Regions from separate parts of the Leisingera caerulea DSM 24564 genome, predicted to be linked through region 1. Evidence: riboswitches for the same ligand, from Rfam matches in the RefSeq annotation. Region 1 holds a riboswitch; each other region holds the start of a gene.
The links. Region 1 has a riboswitch for cobalamin ahead of CAER_RS0118965 (DUF1636 family protein). Riboswitches for the same ligand answer to the same signal wherever they lie in the genome.
Positions count from the first base shown of each region.

Region 2: another riboswitch for cobalamin. It lies ahead of CAER_RS0110080 (hypothetical protein); the one in region 1 lies ahead of CAER_RS0118965 (DUF1636 family protein).
Region 3: another riboswitch for cobalamin. It lies ahead of CAER_RS0108365 (ABC transporter substrate-binding protein); the one in region 1 lies ahead of CAER_RS0118965 (DUF1636 family protein).

Region 1 covers NZ_KI421513.1:2,432,798-2,438,739, reverse strand. Annotated here, with positions in the region: gene CAER_RS0118980 (DeoR/GlpR family DNA-binding transcription regulator) at 75-860, shown strand; gene glpD (glycerol-3-phosphate dehydrogenase) at 853-2,430, shown strand; gene cobO (cob(I)yrinic acid a,c-diamide adenosyltransferase) at 2,527-3,162, opposite strand; cobalamin riboswitch at 3,214-3,431, shown strand; gene CAER_RS0118965 (DUF1636 family protein) at 3,526-3,936, shown strand; gene cobW (cobalamin biosynthesis protein CobW) at 3,939-4,973, shown strand; gene cobN (cobaltochelatase subunit CobN) at 5,138-5,942, shown strand, end outside.
Region 2 covers NZ_KI421513.1:590,710-596,651, forward strand. Annotated here, with positions in the region: gene CAER_RS0110065 (SRPBCC family protein) at 1-95, shown strand, start outside; gene CAER_RS0110070 (alpha/beta hydrolase family protein) at 121-999, opposite strand; gene CAER_RS0110075 (TetR/AcrR family transcriptional regulator) at 1,070-1,666, shown strand; cobalamin riboswitch at 1,685-1,907, shown strand; gene CAER_RS0110080 (hypothetical protein) at 2,017-2,421, shown strand; gene CAER_RS0110085 (protein-tyrosine phosphatase family protein) at 2,487-3,029, opposite strand; gene CAER_RS0110090 (DNA polymerase III subunit gamma/tau) at 3,223-5,010, shown strand; gene CAER_RS0110095 (YbaB/EbfC family nucleoid-associated protein) at 5,204-5,548, shown strand; gene CAER_RS0110100 (GNAT family N-acetyltransferase) at 5,610-5,942, opposite strand, start outside.
Region 3 covers NZ_KI421513.1:247,333-253,274, reverse strand. Annotated here, with positions in the region: gene CAER_RS0108395 (paraquat-inducible protein A) at 1-431, opposite strand, end outside; gene CAER_RS0108390 (paraquat-inducible protein A) at 398-1,015, opposite strand; gene CAER_RS0108380 (hypothetical protein) at 1,357-1,641, shown strand; gene CAER_RS0108375 (succinylglutamate desuccinylase/aspartoacylase family protein) at 1,646-2,689, shown strand; cobalamin riboswitch at 2,808-3,001, shown strand; gene CAER_RS0108365 (ABC transporter substrate-binding protein) at 3,148-4,158, shown strand; gene CAER_RS0108360 (FecCD family ABC transporter permease) at 4,155-5,204, shown strand; partial or broken gene CAER_RS0108355 (ABC transporter ATP-binding protein) at 5,201-5,710, shown strand.

The DNA.
Region 1 (5,942 bases):
GCGAAACAAAACCGAAAAAGAATGATGACTCTCCGCGCGCATCACGCTAAGAAACCGCTGCGAAAGGAAAGCAAATGGATGCGATTGGCCGTCAGAACGAGATCATCTCCCTCCTGAACCGGCAGGACCGGGTCGAGGTCGAGGATCTCTCCCGCCGCTTTGGCGTGTCCTTGCAAACGGTGCGCGCCGACCTGCGCGACCTGTCGGCGCGCGGCGCCCTGTCCCGCGTGCACGGCGGCGCTGTCCGGGTCAGCTCCGCCGCCAGCCAGGACTATGAGGACCGGCGCAAGCTGAATGCCGGCAACAAGCTGGCAATGGCGGCCCTGGCGGCAGAGCTGATCCCCGACAATTGCTCGCTCTCGCTCAACATTGGCACCTCGACTGAACAGGTTGCCCGTGCGCTGTCCGGCCACAGAGGCCTTACAGTTATTTCCAATAATATAAACATTATCAATATGATGATGGGCGGCCAGGCCAAGGATCTGATCCTGGCCGGCGGCACCGTGCGGCAGAGTGACGGCGCCATCGTGGGCGAGGATGCGGTGGACTTCTTCTGCCGCTATAAGGTTGATTTTGCCATCATCGGCGCCTCGGCCCTGGACGCCGACGGCGCGGTGATGGACCACGACGCGCGCGAAGTTTCGGTTGCCCGCGCGATCCTGAAAAACGCCCGCCAAAAGGTGCTGGTCTGCGACGGCAGCAAGTTCGAACGCTCCGCGCCGGTGCGGATCTGCAATGCGGCTGATCTGGACGTGGTGATCACCGACCGGCCGGTGCCAACAGAATTTGCTGAGGCCGCACAGGCCGCAGGCACCCGAATCCTCACCGCAGGACAAAACGAAAGCAGCGAAAATGACTGACACGCCCGTAACGGATCTTTTCATCATCGGCGGCGGCATCAACGGCTGCGGCATCGCCCGTGACGCCGCCGGCCGCGGCCTGTCGGTGACGCTGGCAGAGATGAATGACCTTGCCTCCGCCACGTCCTCCGCCTCGACCAAGCTGTTCCACGGCGGCCTGCGCTACCTGGAATACTTCGAGTTCCGCCTGGTGCGCGAAGCGCTGGTCGAGCGCGAGGTGCTGCTGAAGGCGATGCCGCATATCTCCTGGCCGATGCGCTTTGTGCTGCCGTTCCACAAGGACATGCGGTTCGACAGCGAAACGCCGACCTCAAAGCTGCTGACGACCTTCATGCCGTGGATGAAGGGCCGCCGCCCGGCCTGGCTGATCCGTCTGGGACTGTTTCTGTACGACAGCCTGGGCAAACGCGGAATCCTGCCCGGGACCGCCAAACTGGACCTGACAAGCGACCCGGCGGGCCGCCCGCTGAAAAGCAAATTCAAAACGGCGTTCGAATACTCCGACTGCTGGATCGAGGACGCCCGCCTGGTGGTGCTGAACGCGCGTGACGCAAAGGCCCGCAGCGCAGAAATCCTGACCCGGACTGAGGTTCTGTCGGCCGAGCGCCATGCAGATCACTGGCTGATCCGCACCAAGGACCACGCCACCGGCGCCGAACAGGAACACCGCGCCAGAATGCTGGTCAATGCAGGCGGTCCGTGGGTGGCCGATGTGCTGCATCAGAAGCTGGGCCAGAACAGCCGCGAGAACATCCGCCTCGTGCGCGGCAGCCATATCGTGGTGCCAAAGCTGTTCGACCACGGCCGCTGCTATTTCTTCCAAGGGACAGACGGGCGGATCATCTTTGCCATCCCCTATGAGCAGGATTTCACCCTGATCGGCACCACCGACGCCGACCACCCGGATCCGGACACCGCACCGGTCTGCACAGAAGCCGAACAGGACTATCTGGCGGCCTTCGCATCGGAGTATTTCGAGAAGCCGGTGACGCGCGAGGACATCGTCTGGACCTACTCCGGCGTGCGCCCGCTCTATGACGACGGTGCCAGCTCCGCCACCGCGGCCACCCGCGAATACGTGCTGACGCTGGATCAGGCGCAAGCGCCGCTGCTCAATGTCTTTGGCGGCAAGATCACCACCTACCGCAAGCTGGCCGAGGCGGCGCTGGCCAAAATCGGCGAGGTGTTCCCCCAGCTGCCCGCCGACTGGACCGCAGGCGTGGCGCTGCCCGGCGGCGATTTCCCGGTGGAGGATGTGGCAAAGCTGACATCGAAACTGGCCGCGGACTACCCGTTTCTCACTCCTTACTGGGCAGGCCGGATGATCCGCGCCTATGGCACCGAGACCTGGGAGGTGCTGGGCGACGCCAACACTGCCGGCGATCTGGGCCAGGACTTTGGCGCCACCATCACCGCGCGGGAGCTTGACTGGGCGATTGCCAGCGAATGGGTGCGCGCAGGCGACGATTACCTGTGGCGGCGCACCAAACTGGGCCTGCGATTGGATGAAGCCCAGCGGGCGGCGGTGGATGCCTACATCCAAGGCAAGGCTGCACAGCTCGCCGCATAAAGAATGTTTTGCCCGGCGGCACCGCCGGGCAGCGCCCGACCCTCCCCACGGGAGGGCACTTACGCACCCACCCAGGCTCGGGCGCTGCCCTCAGCTTTAAAACTCTACACCCTTCTGCGCCTTCACCCCGGCGCGGAACGGGTGCTTGATCTGGCCCATCTCGGTCACCAGGTCGGCGATCTCGATCAGCTCCTCCTTGGCGTTCCTGCCTGTCAGCACTACATGCGTCATCGGCGGCTTGTGCTCGACAAGGAACTCCAGCACCTCTTCCAGGTCCAGATACTCATAGCGCAGCGCGATGTTGATCTCGTCCAGCAGCACCATGGTGTTGCGCTCGTCCAGGATCATCTCCTTGGCCTTTTCCCAGCCCTTCTGGGCCGCGGCAATGTCGCGGGCCTTGTCCTGGGTTTCCCAGGTGAACCCCTCGCCCATCGCGTAGAACTGGCAGAGATCGCTGAAGTTTTCCTCGATCAGCGTCCGCTCGCCAGTCTGCCAGGCGCCCTTGATGAACTGCACCACGGCTGACGGCATCCCATGCGCGATGCAGCGCATGATCATCCCGAACCCTGAGGAGGATTTGCCCTTGCCCGGCCCGGTGTGGACGATGATCAGGCCCTTCTCGCCCTCCTTGGTCTTCATCATCCGGTCGCGCGCGGCCTTTTTCTTGGCCATCTTGGAGGCGTGACGGGCGGCTTCTTCCTCTGAGATGCCGGTTTCAGACTTTTCGCTCATGGGGGCTCTCCAGCTGTTTGACCCCATGTCTTGACAAAGAAGGGCGCGATAGCGCAAGGGGGTTTCGCTGGTTCCTGCGAAAGCAGGCGAAGAGGGAATGTGAAGGCCGCCAAATTTCTTTGGATTGCCGAAGCACAGCCGCCCCCGCGACCGTGACCGGATGAGGCCGCCATGCCACTGGGAAAGCCCCGGGAAGGCAGGATGGCCGGCAAGGCGCCGCAGCCTTGGCATCCGCAAGCCGGGAGACCTGCCAGCAAGAGAGAGATCAACGGGCGGGCGGGGTGTTCCGCGACCGGTTGAGGGCTGGCACGCTGCAGCCCCCTTTCGGCCATCCCCACGCCTGCCGCGACAGGAGACGCGCCGATGGCTGACGATATGGCAGACAAACCTGCCAGCACCCCAGGACCGGTCACGCTGACCGTTTGCCTCACCTGCCGCCGCGAGGGTGCCGACCCGGAGGCCGCCCGCCCCGGCGCCATTCTGCACGCCGCATTGGAAGAGGCCGGGATGCCCGAAGGCGTCCGTCTGCGCGGGGTCGAATGCCTGTCCTCCTGCAAACGCGGCTGCGCCGTGGCGCTGATCGGCGGCACCGAGCGCTGGACTTATGTCTACGGCGACCTCGACCCGGACCAGCATGTCCCCGAGATCCTGGAAGGCGCTGCAGCCTATGCCGCCACCGCCGACGGCGTTGTGCCCTGGCGCGAACGCCCGCAGACCTTCCGCAAGCAATCCGTTGCCCGCATCCCGCCGGCCAAGTTCTTCTCCGAGGAGTAATCATGAGCGACCTCAACAAGATCCCCGTCACCGTCATCACCGGCTTTCTCGGCGCGGGCAAAACCACCCTGATCCGCCACCTGATGCAAAACCCGCAAGGCAAGCGCCTGGCGGTGGTCGTCAATGAATTCGGCACCGCCGGCGTCGACGGCGACATTCTGAAATCCTGCGCGCATGAAAATTGCCCGGCGGAGAACATCATGGAGCTGGCCAACGGCTGCATCTGCTGCACCGTGGCCGACGACTTCATCCCCACCATCGAACAGTTGATGGACCTGCCGGAAAAGCCCGATCACATCGTGATCGAAACCTCCGGCCTGGCGCTGCCCAAGCCGCTTTTGAAGGCCTTCGACTGGCCCGCCATCCGCTCCCGCATCACCGTGGACGGTGTGATTGCCCTGGCCGATGCTGAGGCGGTGGCCAAGGGCCAGTTCGCCCCCGACCTGGACGCCGTCCAGGCCCAGCGCGAGGCGGATGACAGCATCGACCACGAAACCCCGCTGTCGGAAGTGTTCGAGGATCAGATTTCCTGCGCCGATATCGTTCTGCTTTCCAAGGCCGACCTGGCCGGCGACGCAGGCGTCGAGAAGGCCCGCGCAGTGATCGAGGCCGAAGCACCGCGCAAACTGCCGATCCTGCCGATGAGCGAAGGCGTCATCGACCCGCGCATCATCCTGGGCCTGGGTGCGGCTGCCGAGGACGATCTGGAGGCCCGCCCCAGCCACCACGACGGCCACCACGACCACGAGCATGACGATTTTGAAAGCATCGTTGTCGAAATGGGCGAAGTTTCCGACCCCGAAGCGCTGCAGAATGCCATCGTGAAACTCGCCCGCGAGCGCAACATCCTGCGCGTCAAAGGCTATGTCGCGGTGGAGGGGAAACCGATGCGGATGCTGGTTCAGGCCGTGGGCGAGCGCCTGCGCGCCCAGTATGATCAGCCCTGGGGTGCGCAGCCGCGCAAGACCGCCCTGGTGGTCATCGCTGAGCATGACGACATTGACGAACAGGCCATCCGCGCCGAACTTGGGGCCTGAAGCAAGTGAAATTGAAGCGTCAGAAATTGAACGGTCCAGCCCGGCGGCACGCCGGGCAGCGCCCGTCCCGCCCCCCAAGGGGCGGGCGCTTCGCTTCCTGCCCCGCCGGGCCGGGCGCTGCCCTCCCCTCTACCAAACGACCTTACAGGCAGGGAGCCTGACCCATGCACGTCGTCTTCCGCGAAAGCCACGGCCTTGACGAGACCGACACCCCGCAGGACCTCGGGCAGACGCCTGCGGACCTTGTGGTGCTGTCCTTTTCCGACAGCGATCTCGGCGCCTTCGCGGCGGGCTGGCACCGCGCGGACGGCAAGCTGCCCTCCCTGCGCCTCGCCAACCTGGTGGCGCTCAAGCACCCGCTGTCGGTCGACGTCTACGCGGAACAGACGCTGGAAGGCGCTAAGGGCGTTCTCGTGCGCCTGATCGGCGGCGAAAGCTACTGGTCCTACGGCCTTGCCACCCTGCAGGACCTGGCCCGCCGCAAGGGCATCGCGCTGGCGATCCTCCCCGCAGACGGGCGCGAGGACGCGCGGCTGGATGAGCTGTCCACCCTGCCCGTCTCCACCCTGCGCCGTTTGCAATCCCTGTGCGACGCCGGCGGCGCCGTCGCGGCTCAGGCTGCGCTTGCCCAGCTGTCGCTGGCGGCAGGCCTCTACGCAGGCCCGGTGCTTGGCCTCAAGACGATGCCGCAACACGGCTTCTACGACCCCGCCAAGGGCGTGCTCGCAGATCTGCCGGCGCAGGACAAGCCGCTGGTGCTGGTGAGTTTCTACCGGTCCTACCTCACCGCCGCCGACACCGCGCCGGTGGATGCGCTGATCGAAGAGCTGCGCGCCCGCGGCTATGCCGCCTACGGCACCTTTGCCGCCAGTCTCAAGGCGCCTGCCGCCGCCGATTGGCTGCGCGCGAAACTCCCCGAACTGGCCCCTGCCGCCATCATCAACGCCACCGCGTTTTCCTCTCAAGGCA
Region 2 (5,942 bases), 1.8 Mb from region 1:
TGAAACTCGCGCGCAGCAACCTGACGCGCCGGTTCAAGCTGCGGCTGGCCGAATTTGCCAAGCTCACCGAAGACCGGCTGAACCGCAGCGCCTGAACCGCCGCCCGGCGCCAGAACCGGGTCAGCCCTGCGGCAGCAGCCGCGGCCACAGCGCGGCATTTTCCCGGGCAAACGCCCCAAGGTGGCCAATTGCCTTCAGCCCCAGTTCCCGCGGAGCCAGCACTGTCCGGTGCTGCGCAGCACCGCCAAATACCTCACCCAGCCGCCACACGGCCGGCGGCGGCACAACATCATCATCGGCCACCGCAAACAGGTCGACCGGGATGCCGGTCTCTTTCCAGCGCGGCAGCGGCAGGCCCCGCCCCGTTTCCGGCAGGTAGCTGCCCCGCGTGGTGCACCAGCGCCGCCATTGCCAATAGACTCCCGCCGGCAAGTCGGCCCCGAACCCCACCGCACGCCCGGGCAGATAGCCCAGAACACGGGCCGCTAGCGGCACATGGCCGAACCAGAAAGCCAGCGCCAGCGCGCGGTAGGGCCAGGGATGATCGTGGTGATGCACCAAGCCGCCCGCAACCACGATCATGCGGGCGACGTCCTCAAGATCGTCCTGCAGGGGCATCAGCATCGCTCCCAGCGAATGGCCGATCACCCACAACGGCACGCCCGCATAGTGCCGCCGCATTTCGGCCCGGGCGGCGGGCTGATCCGCCAGCGCCCAATCGGCCATAGTGACAGTGGACCGGCGCGGATGTCCCCGCGCCGAGTCTCCGAAATCCGTGTAGTCATAGGTCAGGCAGGCGATCTGCTGCTCTGCCGCCAGCCAGCGCGCGAAATGCCGGTAAAACCGCTGCGGCACCCCGGTTGCGCCGTTCAGCACCACCGCCGCCCGCGCCGCCCCGTCCGGGCGGTACAGCCGGCCCGACAGCAACGCATCCCCGGACGCAAAGCGCAGCTCTTCCTCCCGGATACCGGCGGTATGTTCTGCGTGTCTGTCCAGCATGGCAGCCTCCTAGACCAATTGGTCCACTTCCTGACTGGACCAATTGGTCTAATACTGTCAAGCTACCGCCATGACTGACGTGACGACAGCCAGCCCGCCCCCCGGCAGCCCGGCCCCGACCCGGGAGCGGCTGATCCGCGCCGCCGCCAGCCTGTTCCGCGAAAAGGGCTACGCCGGCACCGGCCTGGCAGAGCTTCTGGCCGCTGCCGAAGCGCCGAAGGGATCGCTCTACCACCATTTCCCCAACGGCAAGTCCGACCTTGCGCTGGCGGCGGCCACATGGGCCTCGGACCAGATGCTAGCGCTGATCGACGCGGCCTTCGGCCCCGCCCCCAGCTTTCCGGCCGGGGCCAAGACGGTCTGCTACAAGCTGGCAAAACTCTTCGACAAGCAAGGCAGATGGAGCGGCTGCCCGGTCTCTGCGACCTTGTTCGCCGGGCCGGAAAACGACGCCTTCCGCCAGCACGCCGCGGACCTGTTCGAAAGCTGGATCGCCGCCACCGCCCGCCAAGCCCACCGCCTGGGCCTGCCCCGGGCTGAGGCCCGCGCAGCCGCAGAGAACTTCTATATCCTGCTGCAGGGCGGCTGGCAGCTGGCCCGGGTACGGCGCGACTCTGACGTGATCCGCGGCCTGCACACACAGATGCAGATGCAGAAAAACGATTGACGACTCGGCAGGCGAACCGCTACCGCTTGTGGTGATGGTTCCCGCGCCACAGAATCTTGTGTCCGGGATGAAAAGGGAACACGGTGCGGCCCCGCCCCAGGCAAGGCCAACTCCGCGACTGCCCCCGCAACTGTAAGCGGCGAGCGACCCCGATAGAGCCACTGGTCTGATACGAGGCCGGGAAGGATCGGGAAAGCTGCGACCCGCAAGTCAGGAGACCTGCCATCAAACGTGTAACTCGAACCCGGGCGGGGTGTCCGGACAGGGTCTGATGGCACCGCGGGTCTCCCGCATTTTCATCCGGTCTCTTGTCCCCAGAACTCCCCGCACCACGCGCGGAGGGCGCAGATATGATGTGGACGGACACAACGCATTTCTATGCGGCAACGGATTGCAAATACCTCGGGAAACCCTGCCCGGCGGCAGAGCGGATGATCGCCAAGCTGGCCGAGGCGATGACCAAGGCCAAGCCGCTGACCCAGGACGACTTTGAGATCACCGGCACCACCGCGCTGGACGGCTGCCCGCGCAACTGCCCGGCGCAGTTCGTGGCCAGCCACGACCGGATCCGGCTGTTCTGCGGTGTGGGTGAGGACGCCCCGCGCGAAGGCCTGGACCGGTTCGCCGATGCAATCCTCAGCCGCGACGGCACCGGCTTTGCCGCCTCCCGCCTGGACGCCCGCCCCTGCGCGCTGATGGAGGCGCTGCCGAAGTCGGCGGAGGCGCGGCAGGCGGAACAGATGATGGCGCTGTGAGCAAGTATTTATCCGGGCTCTGAGGGCTGCGCCCGGCCTATCGGCCGGGCGAAAGGTTACTCGATCTAACCTGCCACCTGTCCCGCGCAGGCCCAGTCCATCTGCGCTTCGGTCTCCACCGCGCAGGGCCGCACTGACCGCAGCCGCGCCAGCGCCTGCACCGGATCCTCGCCGCATTCGATCATCAGCCGCAGCACCGCCATGCCGGAGCGCCCGCAGCCGCCGCGGCAATGCACCAGCACCCGGCCGCCGCCGCCCAGCGCCTGCCGCGCCGACCGGCTGGCCGCCGGCCACTTCGCCGCCACCGCCGGCGGCGGCGTGCCGAAATCCGGAACCGGCAGATGCAGCCAGCGGCTCGCCATGCTTTGAATATCAATTCCCAGCCGCGGCGCCCCGGCGGCAACGTGCTCAGCCTCGGTGGTCATCGAAAGCACCAGCCCCGGTTTCCACTGATAGATCTGGATCAGGTCGCCCCGGTAGTCGCCTTCGGCGCCCGGCAGCCGGCACAGCGCCAGAATGCCGCCGCCCGCAGACAGCGCGTGGATGGTCAGCCCCGCTTGCGCCGCCTCGTCCGGCGCTGCTGGCTCAGAGGTTTCTTCAGATCGCATACCGCCTCCTTAGCCGCTGCGCTCCTGCGTTCCCCCGCGTTGCCCCGCCCTTGCAGCCTAACCGTTAACCACGCAATGCCAAAGCCCTTTTGCTGCTCCGCATTGCCCCCTTCTGCGGTGGACGAACGGGCTGCGCTTCAATACCCTGCGCGCAACGCGGGCGCCCCGCAAACCGAATCCGGCACGAGACATCATGAACGATACCCCCAGCGACACCGGCCAATCCCAATACCAGGTTCTGGCCCGCAAATACCGGCCCGAGACCTTTGCCGACCTGGTGGGCCAGGACGCGATGGTACGGACGCTGAAAAACGCCTTTGCCGCCGACCGCATCGCTCAGGCCTTCATCATGACCGGCATCCGCGGCACCGGCAAAACCACGACCGCGCGGATCATTGCCAAGGGCATGAACTGCGTCGGCGAACACGGCAATGGCGGCCCGACCACCGATCCCTGCGGTAAATGCGAGCATTGCGTGGCGATCATGGAAGGCCGCCATGTCGACGTGATGGAGATGGACGCGGCGTCCCGCACCGGCGTGAACGACATCCGCGAAATCATCGACTCGGTGCAGTACCGCGCGGCCTCCGCCCGCTACAAGATCTATATCATCGACGAAGTTCACATGCTGTCGACCTCCGCCTTCAACGCGCTGCTGAAGACGCTGGAGGAGCCGCCCGCGCATGTGAAATTCATCTTCGCCACCACTGAAATCCGCAAGGTGCCGGTGACGGTGCTGTCGCGCTGCCAGCGGTTCGACCTGCGCCGGATCGAGCCGGAGGTGATGATCTCCCTCTTGCGCAAGATCGCCACCGCCGAGGGCGCCGAAATTGCCGAGGACGCGCTGGCGCTCATTACCCGCGCCGCCGAGGGCTCCGCCCGCGATGCCACCTCGCTGCTGGATCAGGCGATTTCCCACGGCGCGGGCGAAACCACCGCCGATCAGGTCCGCGCCATGCTGGGCCTTGCCGACCGCGGCCGGGTGCTGGACCTGATGGACATGATCCTGCGCGGCGACGCGGCAGCGGCTCTGACAGAACTTTCAGGCCAGTATGCAGAGGGCGCCGACCCGCTGGCAGTGCTGCGCGATCTGGCCGAGATCACCCATTGGGTCTCGGTGGTGAAGATCACTCCGGACGCCGCCGAAGACCCCACCGTCAGCCCGGACGAGCGCGCCCGCGGCCAGCAAATGGCCGAGAACCTGCCGATGCGCGTCCTCACCCGGATGTGGCAGATGCTGCTCAAGGCGCTGGAGGAAGTCGCCGCCGCCCCCAACGCCATGATGGCGGCCGAGATGGCGGTGATCCGCATCACCCATGTGGCCGACCTCCCCTCACCCGAGGAACTGATCCGCAAGCTGCAGGACACCCCGCCCCCGCCGCCCCCCGGTCCCGGCGGCGGTGTGCCGATGCAGGGCATGGGCGCCCCGGCACTTGGCGGCAACGGACCCGCCAGTCCCCAAGGCGGTCCGGCCGGCGGCGCACCCGTGGCCCATGGCGGCAGCGGCACCATGATGGCGCTGGCACCGCAAGTCAGCTCCGCGCTGGCCCGCTATCCCACCTTCGAACATGTCGTCGAGCTGATCCGCACCAACCGCGATGTGAAACTGCTGGTCGAGGTCGAAGGCGGCGTGCGACTGGTCTCCTACCAGCCGGGCCGGATCGAATTCACCCCGGCGGCCCAAGCGCCCAAGGATCTCGCCGCCCGGCTCGGCTCAGCGCTGCAGAACTGGACCGGCGCCCGCTGGGTGGTCTCCATTGCCCCTGACGGCGATGCGCCCACCATTGCCGAGGTCCGCGACGCCGCAGAAAACGCCCTGCGTGAGAAAGCCACTGCGCACCCGCTGGTGCAGGCCGTGCTGGAGAGCTTTCCCAAGGCCAAGATCAAGCGCATCCGCACGCCTGAGGAACTGACCGCAGAGGTCGCCGCCGAAGCCCTGCCCGAGGTGGAGGACGAATGGGACCCGTTCGAGGACGGGTGATGCAAAAAATCCAGGGCAGCGCCTAACCTCAGGCGGGCGCACTAGCGCCGTATCAGCGGGAAGGCCGGGCGCTGCCTGGCCTGTCGACCGGGCGGTAGAGCGCTAAACTGTTCCGCGCAGATGATCCTGCCCCTTGTTTCGCGCCCCCGCGCCCCGTATCTGTCCCCCAAACCGGAATCTTAGGAGAAGACAGATGCTCAAAGGCCTCGGCGGTCTTGGCGACATGGCCAAGATGATGAAATCGGCACAGGAACTGCAGGGCAAGATGGCCCAGATGCAGGAAGACCTGCACAATGTCATGGTCACCGGCGAAGCAGGCGCAGGCCTGGTCAAGGCCACTGCATCCGCCAAGGGCGACCTCAAGGCACTGGACATTGACCCGTCGATCTTCAACGGCGACGACAAGGAAGTGGTCGAGGACCTGATCCTGGCCGCCATCAAGGATGCTCAGGCCAAAGCGGCTGAAAAGGCGCAGGAAGAGATGACCAAGCTGACCGAAAGCATGGGCCTGCCCAAGGACATCAAGCTGCCGTTCTAAGCGGCACTCATTTCCCTATGCAAAGGCGGCCCGACTGGAGCCGCCTTTTCTTTTGCCCGCCTCAGCCCGTCTCCAGCCGGAACTTCAGGAAGCGCCGGCCTTCGTACTGCACCTCCCCGGTCTGTACCGCCCCCAGCCGTGCCAGCGGGCGCAGGTGGCGGCGTGTTGGCGGCAGCAGGAAGGTAACATAGGGGATGCGCGCATCCGCGCGGGCAAATTCCAGCGCCTTGCGGGCAATGGCAGGGCCAAGGCCAAAGCAGTCCGCCCGCAGTACCAGCCCGAAATCCCACTCTTCCCCCTCTTTCTGGAAGCCGCCCCAGCCGAGATACGTATCCCCGCGCAGGAAGGCCCAGTGGCCCAGCCCGTCGCGCTGCCAGCAGGCTTCCTTGGCGGC
Region 3 (5,942 bases), 2.2 Mb from region 1:
ACCTCATAAAGCACCAGCCTGCCGTGCCTGCCAAGAGCCGCGGGCCTGCGGACCGAGACCGCCAGATAGCCGATGGCCAGGAATTTGGCGAGCGGGATCACGATGCTGGCAAAGAACACGATGAAGGCGACACCGTAGGAACCTAGGCTGAACAGCTCCACGATGCCGCCAAGCAGCGTGTTCTCGGAGGCGCGGCCAAACGAGGTGGTGCGCAGCATCGGGTAGATATTGGCGGGGATATAGGCGATCAGCCCCGCCGCCAGCCAGGCCCAGACCCGCTGCAAGCTGTAGGCGGACGGCGGGGTCAGCTCGCTGCGGCAGCTGTAACAGATCCGCGCACCGCCTTGATTGACGGCCCCGCAGGTGCGGCAGCCGGTCAGCCCGGCCTCGGCTGCGGTCAGGAACCGCGGCGGGTCTTCAGGGTTTTCCATACGGTCAGCCTGCAAATGGAACTGTCGGTCAGGATGGTCACCACCAGGAGTGCGGCGAAGGCCCAAAAGGCCGGCCCCAGCCCGACCCGGGCGAGGCCGGACACTTTGACCAGGGCCACCGCGACGCCGATAATGAAAATCTCTGCCATCGCCCAGGGTTTCAGCCGTTCCGCCCAGCGGTAGACAGCGGCGGCATGCGGGGCAGGGTGCCAGCCTAGGGCCATCGGCGCCAGGGTATAGACCAGGGCGCCGTAGCGGGCGGCGGGCAGCAGCACGATCAGAAAGCCGGTGGCCAGCGACAGCGGCGCCATCAGCCCGCTGGAAAACGCCAGCACCGCATCCAGCACCGACGCCCGGTGCGACAGCCCCTGCGCCTGCAGCTCCAGAAACGGAAAGCCGGCCGCGGCCGCCAGCAGGATCAGCGCCGTCAGCGACAGCATCGCAATCCGGGTCATCGCCCCCGATTTGGGCGCCGCCAGCACCGTGCCGCAGCGGGCGCATCTGGCGACCGTGTGCTTGGCCACGTCCTGGTTGCGGTGCAGCACGTCACAGGCAGGGCAGGCAATCAGCTGTTCAAGATCCATCTTATCCCTGTAATGTCAGGCGGCCAGCCGCGGCACAGCGTTCAGCCTGCTGCGGTCCGGGGCGCCGGCATCTCCTTGCCCGCGCGCCGGTGGCTGACGAAGGCGCTGCCGCTCATAACCACGAAAAAGCGGCCCAAATCAATCAGAACATACCCTTATTCCAGCCGCACACGCGAGAGCGCCGTGACGTCGCCCCGATCCAGCCCGCGCCGCCCGAAGATTTCCTGAGGCAGCCTCCGCGTGATCCTGTACCGCCCGGAAGCCTCGCCACCGCATCGGCGCCCATACCGCCCGGCCAAAGTGCAGGCAGTGCTGGCAAAGGCGTTTAGTTGCACAATCCGGTGGAGTTTTGCCTGCGGCGAAATAATCACGCTTGCACAAGGGCCGCAACTCAAGAGCGCGAGGCGGGCGCCACCGCCATCCGCGCCGCCAAAACCAAGGGGTTGAACGCCTGCGGCGTCGATATGCTGCGCGCCAGCTACGGCGCAGTGGTGATGGCGGTGAATTCTTCCCCCGGCCTGGAAGGGGTTGAAAAGGCGACCAGTCTGGACATCACTGGCAGGATGGTCGAATTCCTTGAAAAACACGCCAAGTCCGGCGTCACCAGATCCAAGGGCAAAGGGTAGCAGTATGAGGGTGCGGCAGCATTTCACCATCGGCCACGCCAAGGTGGCGCCGGGCGCGCGGCTGACGGTTGACCTGCCGGTCAGCGTTCTGTCCGATCACACGCCGGTCACCATGTCGGCGCATGTTGTGCACGGCCGCCAGGACGGGCCGGCGGTTTTCGTCAGCGGCGGCGTGCACGGGGACGAGGTGATCGGTGTGGAGATTGTCCGGCGGCTCCTGCGCGCGCCGAACCTGACGACACTCAAGGGCACGCTGATCGCGGTGCCGATCGTCAATGCCTTCGGCTTCATCAACCACTCCCGCTATCTGCCGGACAGGCGCGACCTGAACCGGGCGTTTCCCGGCAGCGAGCACGGCTCGCTGGCCTCGCGCCTGGCGCATCTGTTCATGACAGAGGTGGTCGCCCGCTCGGACCTGGGGATCGACCTGCACTCGGCGGCTGTTCACCGGACCAATTACCCGCAGATCCGCATCTCGCCTGATAACCCGCGCACCCGGGAACTCGCCGGGGTGTTCGGCGCGCCCATCGTGATGCAGTCGCAGCTGCGCGATGGCTCTTTGCGCGGCGCGGCCAAGGAGATGGGCAAGGATGTGCTGCTCTATGAGGCGGGCGAGGGCCTGCGCTTTGACGAGCTGTCGATCCGGGCCGGGCTGGCCGGCATCCTGCGGGTGCTGCGGCACATGGGTATGGTTCCGGCCAAGGGCATTTCCAAACCCAAATCGCAGCCGCAGTTCTGCGCCTCCAGCAAATGGCTGCGGGCGCCGATGGGCGGGCTTCTGCGGGTGTACAAGAACGACGGGGAGCTGGTCCGGCAAGGCGATCTGCTGGGATCGGTTTCCGACCCCTTCGGCGAGCAGGACGAGGAGATCCTGGCTCCTTTCGACGGGCTGATTGTCGGCCGTGCGGTGATGCCCGTCGTTAATGAAGGCGATGCGGTGTTCCACCTGGGCAGGGTGGGGTCGGTCGAGCGGGCAGAGGACTCGGTGGAGGATCTGAGCGCCCAGCTGGAGGACGATCCGATGTTCGACGAGGATGAGATCCTGTAAACCGCGGTGGCGTGCTCCGCGGCTGGGAGGTGTTCCTGCGGATGCCGAAGCAGCCCGCGCCTTTTCCACGGGAATCCAGCAGCGGCTGCAAGTTTTTCTTGCCGCAGCGGAAGTGATGCGCTACGCGCGCCCTACCGGTCCCGCAAGGGCTAAGAGGGAATCCGCGGTGCCCGCCGGGCACCAAACGGAACTGCCCCCGCAACTGTAGGCGGCGAGTGCTGAGCCATCGCGTCACTGGACCCCAGCGGTCCGGGAAGGCGGCCCAGACGATGACCCGCCAGTCAGGAGACCTGCCGGTGAAGAAACCGAAGCACACCGGGCGGGGTTGTCCGGGGAGGTTGCCGGCTGGATGCGCCGCCGCTATCAGGTGCCGCAGAGGAAGGGCCCAGGTCTTCCGCCCTGCCGGTCAATGCCCTTTCACCCGTTCTCCGGTCATTGACATATGGAGATCGACTAACATGTTTCTGCGTTCCGGCCTTATCGGCCTTACCTTCACCGTTGCGGCCCAGGCGGCGGCTGCCGGCGACAGCTTTCCGCTGACTATCCAAAACTGCGGCCAGTCCGTCACCTTCGACGCCCCTGCGGCGTCCTCCGTGACCGTCGGCCAGGCCGCCACCGAAGTGCTCTATGCGCTGGGGCTGGGGGACAAGGTGCTCGGCACCTCGGTCTGGTTCAACGATGTTCTGCCGGAATACGCCGACGTGAACGCCAAGGTTGAGCGGCTGGCCGACAACGACCCCAGCTTTGAAAGCGTGGTGGCCAAGCGCCCCGGTCTGGTGGCGGCCCAGTATGAGTGGCACGTGGGTCCTGAAGGTGTCGTCGCCAAGCGCGAGCAGTTCCATGACCTGGGTATCCCCACCTATGTGATGCCCGCCGATTGCGTCGGCAAGGACAACACTACCGGCGGCGACGGCACCCGAACGCAGATGTTCACCACCGAGAGCCTGTATCAGGGCATCGAGGAGCTGGCAGCGATCTTCGGAGAGGCCGAAAAAGGCGCAGAGCTGGTCGCTGACTACAAGGCCCGCGAGGCCGCGGCTGTTGCCAAGGCGAAAGAGGTTGCGCTGGCCGACGCCTCAGCCGTGTTCTGGTTCTCTTCGCCTGAGCTGGAAAGCGACCCGTTCGTGGCCGGCCAGAAGGGCGCGCCGGGCTACATGATGCAGCAGCTTGGCCTGCGTAATGTCATCGAGACCGACGAGGAATGGCCGACCGTCGGCTGGGAAACCATTGCCAAGGCCAACCCGACGGTGATCGTGATTGCCCGCATGGACCGCCGCCGCTTTGCCGCCGACGACTACGAGAAGAAGCTGGAATTCCTGCGCAATGATCCGGTCGCCAGCCAGATGGACGCCGTGAAGAACGGCCGTATCGTGGTGATGGATGCCCAGGCCATGGACGCCACCATCCGCGCGATCCCTGCGCTGGAGGATCTGGCCGCTGAACTCAGCGCAATCGGCAACGGCGCATGAGCGCAGCCGCCGCACTTGCATGGCACGGCTTCCGGGGCGCTTGCCTGGCTTTGCCGGTGCTGGCTGCGGCGGTTCTGGCAGGCGCAATGATCGGGGAAACCCCGCTTGCGCCTGACCTTGTCCTGTCTGTTCTGGTCAACAAGCTGGCCGGGGCGGGTCTGCCGGTGGACCCGGTGGACCAGGGCATCATCTGGAGCTACCGGCTGCCGCGGGCGCTGGTGGCGGGGGCGTGCGGCGCGGCGCTGGCGGTGACAGGCGTGGTGCTGCAGGCGCTGCTGCGCAATGCGCTGGCGGACCCTTATATTCTGGGCATTTCCGCCGGCGCCTCGACCGGGGCGGTGGCGGTCACAATTGCCGGCCTCGGCGGTGGCGCCCTGTCGCTGTCCTTCGGCGCCTTCAACGGGGCGCTTCTGGCGTTTGGCTTTGTCGCCATCCTGGCGCGGGCCGCCGGGGCGGGCAGCAGCCGGGCCGCAGCGGCGCAGATTGTGCTGGCGGGCATTGCCGGCTCGCAGCTGTTCAACGCCCTCACGGCCTTCATCATCGCCAAATCCGCCAATGCGGATCAGGCGCGCGGCATCATGTTCTGGCTGATGGGCAACCTCAGCGGCGTGCGCTGGCCGGATGTGTGGCTGGCGGTGCCGCTGGCGCTGGCGGGCTGGATGGTCTGCCGGTTTCACGCCCGGGCGCTGGATGCCTTCACCTTTGGCACCGATTCCGCCGCGGCGCTGGGCATCCCGGTGCGGCGGGTGCAGGTGGTGCTGATCTTTGCCACCGCGCTGATGACAGCGGTGATGGTATCGATCGTCGGCTCCATCGGTTTTGTCGGCCTGGTGATCCCTCATGCGGCGCGGTTCCTGGTGGGGCCGGGCCACCGCCGTCTGATGCCCGCCGCCGCTTTGACCGGCGCGGTGTTTCTGATCGGCGCCGATGTCGTTTCGCGCGTCATCATCCCCGGTCAGGTGCTGCCCATCGGCGTCGTCACCGCACTGATCGGGGCGCCGGCCTTTGCCATTATCCTGGTGCGCGGGCAGAGGACGGCGCGATGAGGATCGAAGCCCGCAGCCTGTCCTTTGCGGTGCGCGGCAAGGCGCTGCTGTCGGATGTGTCGCTGTCGGCGCAACCCGGTGAGACGCTGGCGCTGGTCGGACCCAACGGGTCCGGCAAATCGACGCTGATGCGGCTGCTGGCGGGGCTGGCCCGGCCCTCGCAAGGCAAGGTGCTGCTGGCGGAGCAGCCGCTGGCGCGGCTGTCGCGCCGCGAGATTGCCCAGCGGATCGCCATTGTCGAGCAGCAGGCTGATACCGCCGAGCGCATCACCGCACGCTCAGTGGTGGAGCTGGGCCGCACCCCCTGGCTGTCGGCGCTGCGGCCGTGGAGCGGAGAAGACACCCGGCAGGTGGACAAAGCCCTGCGGACGGTGGAAATGGAGGCCTTCGCCAAGCGCGAGTGGGCCACCCTGTCCGGCGGCGAGCGGCAGCGGCTGCATATCGCGCGGGCACTGGCGCAGCAGCCGGGGCTGCTGCTGCTGGACGAGCCGACCAACCATCTGGACATCCACCACCAGCTGTCGATCCTGCGGTGCGTCCGGAACCTGAAAGTGACTGCCGTTGTGGCGTTGCACGATCTGAACCAGGCGCTGACCTGCGACCGGGTGGCGGTGCTGTCGGGCGGGCGGCTGGTGGCATCAGGCACGCCGCAGCAGGCGCTGACGCCGGAAACAGTATCTGAGGTGTTCGGTATCGCGGCCCGGCAGGTCCGGGATGCAGACGGCGGCGCACCCCATC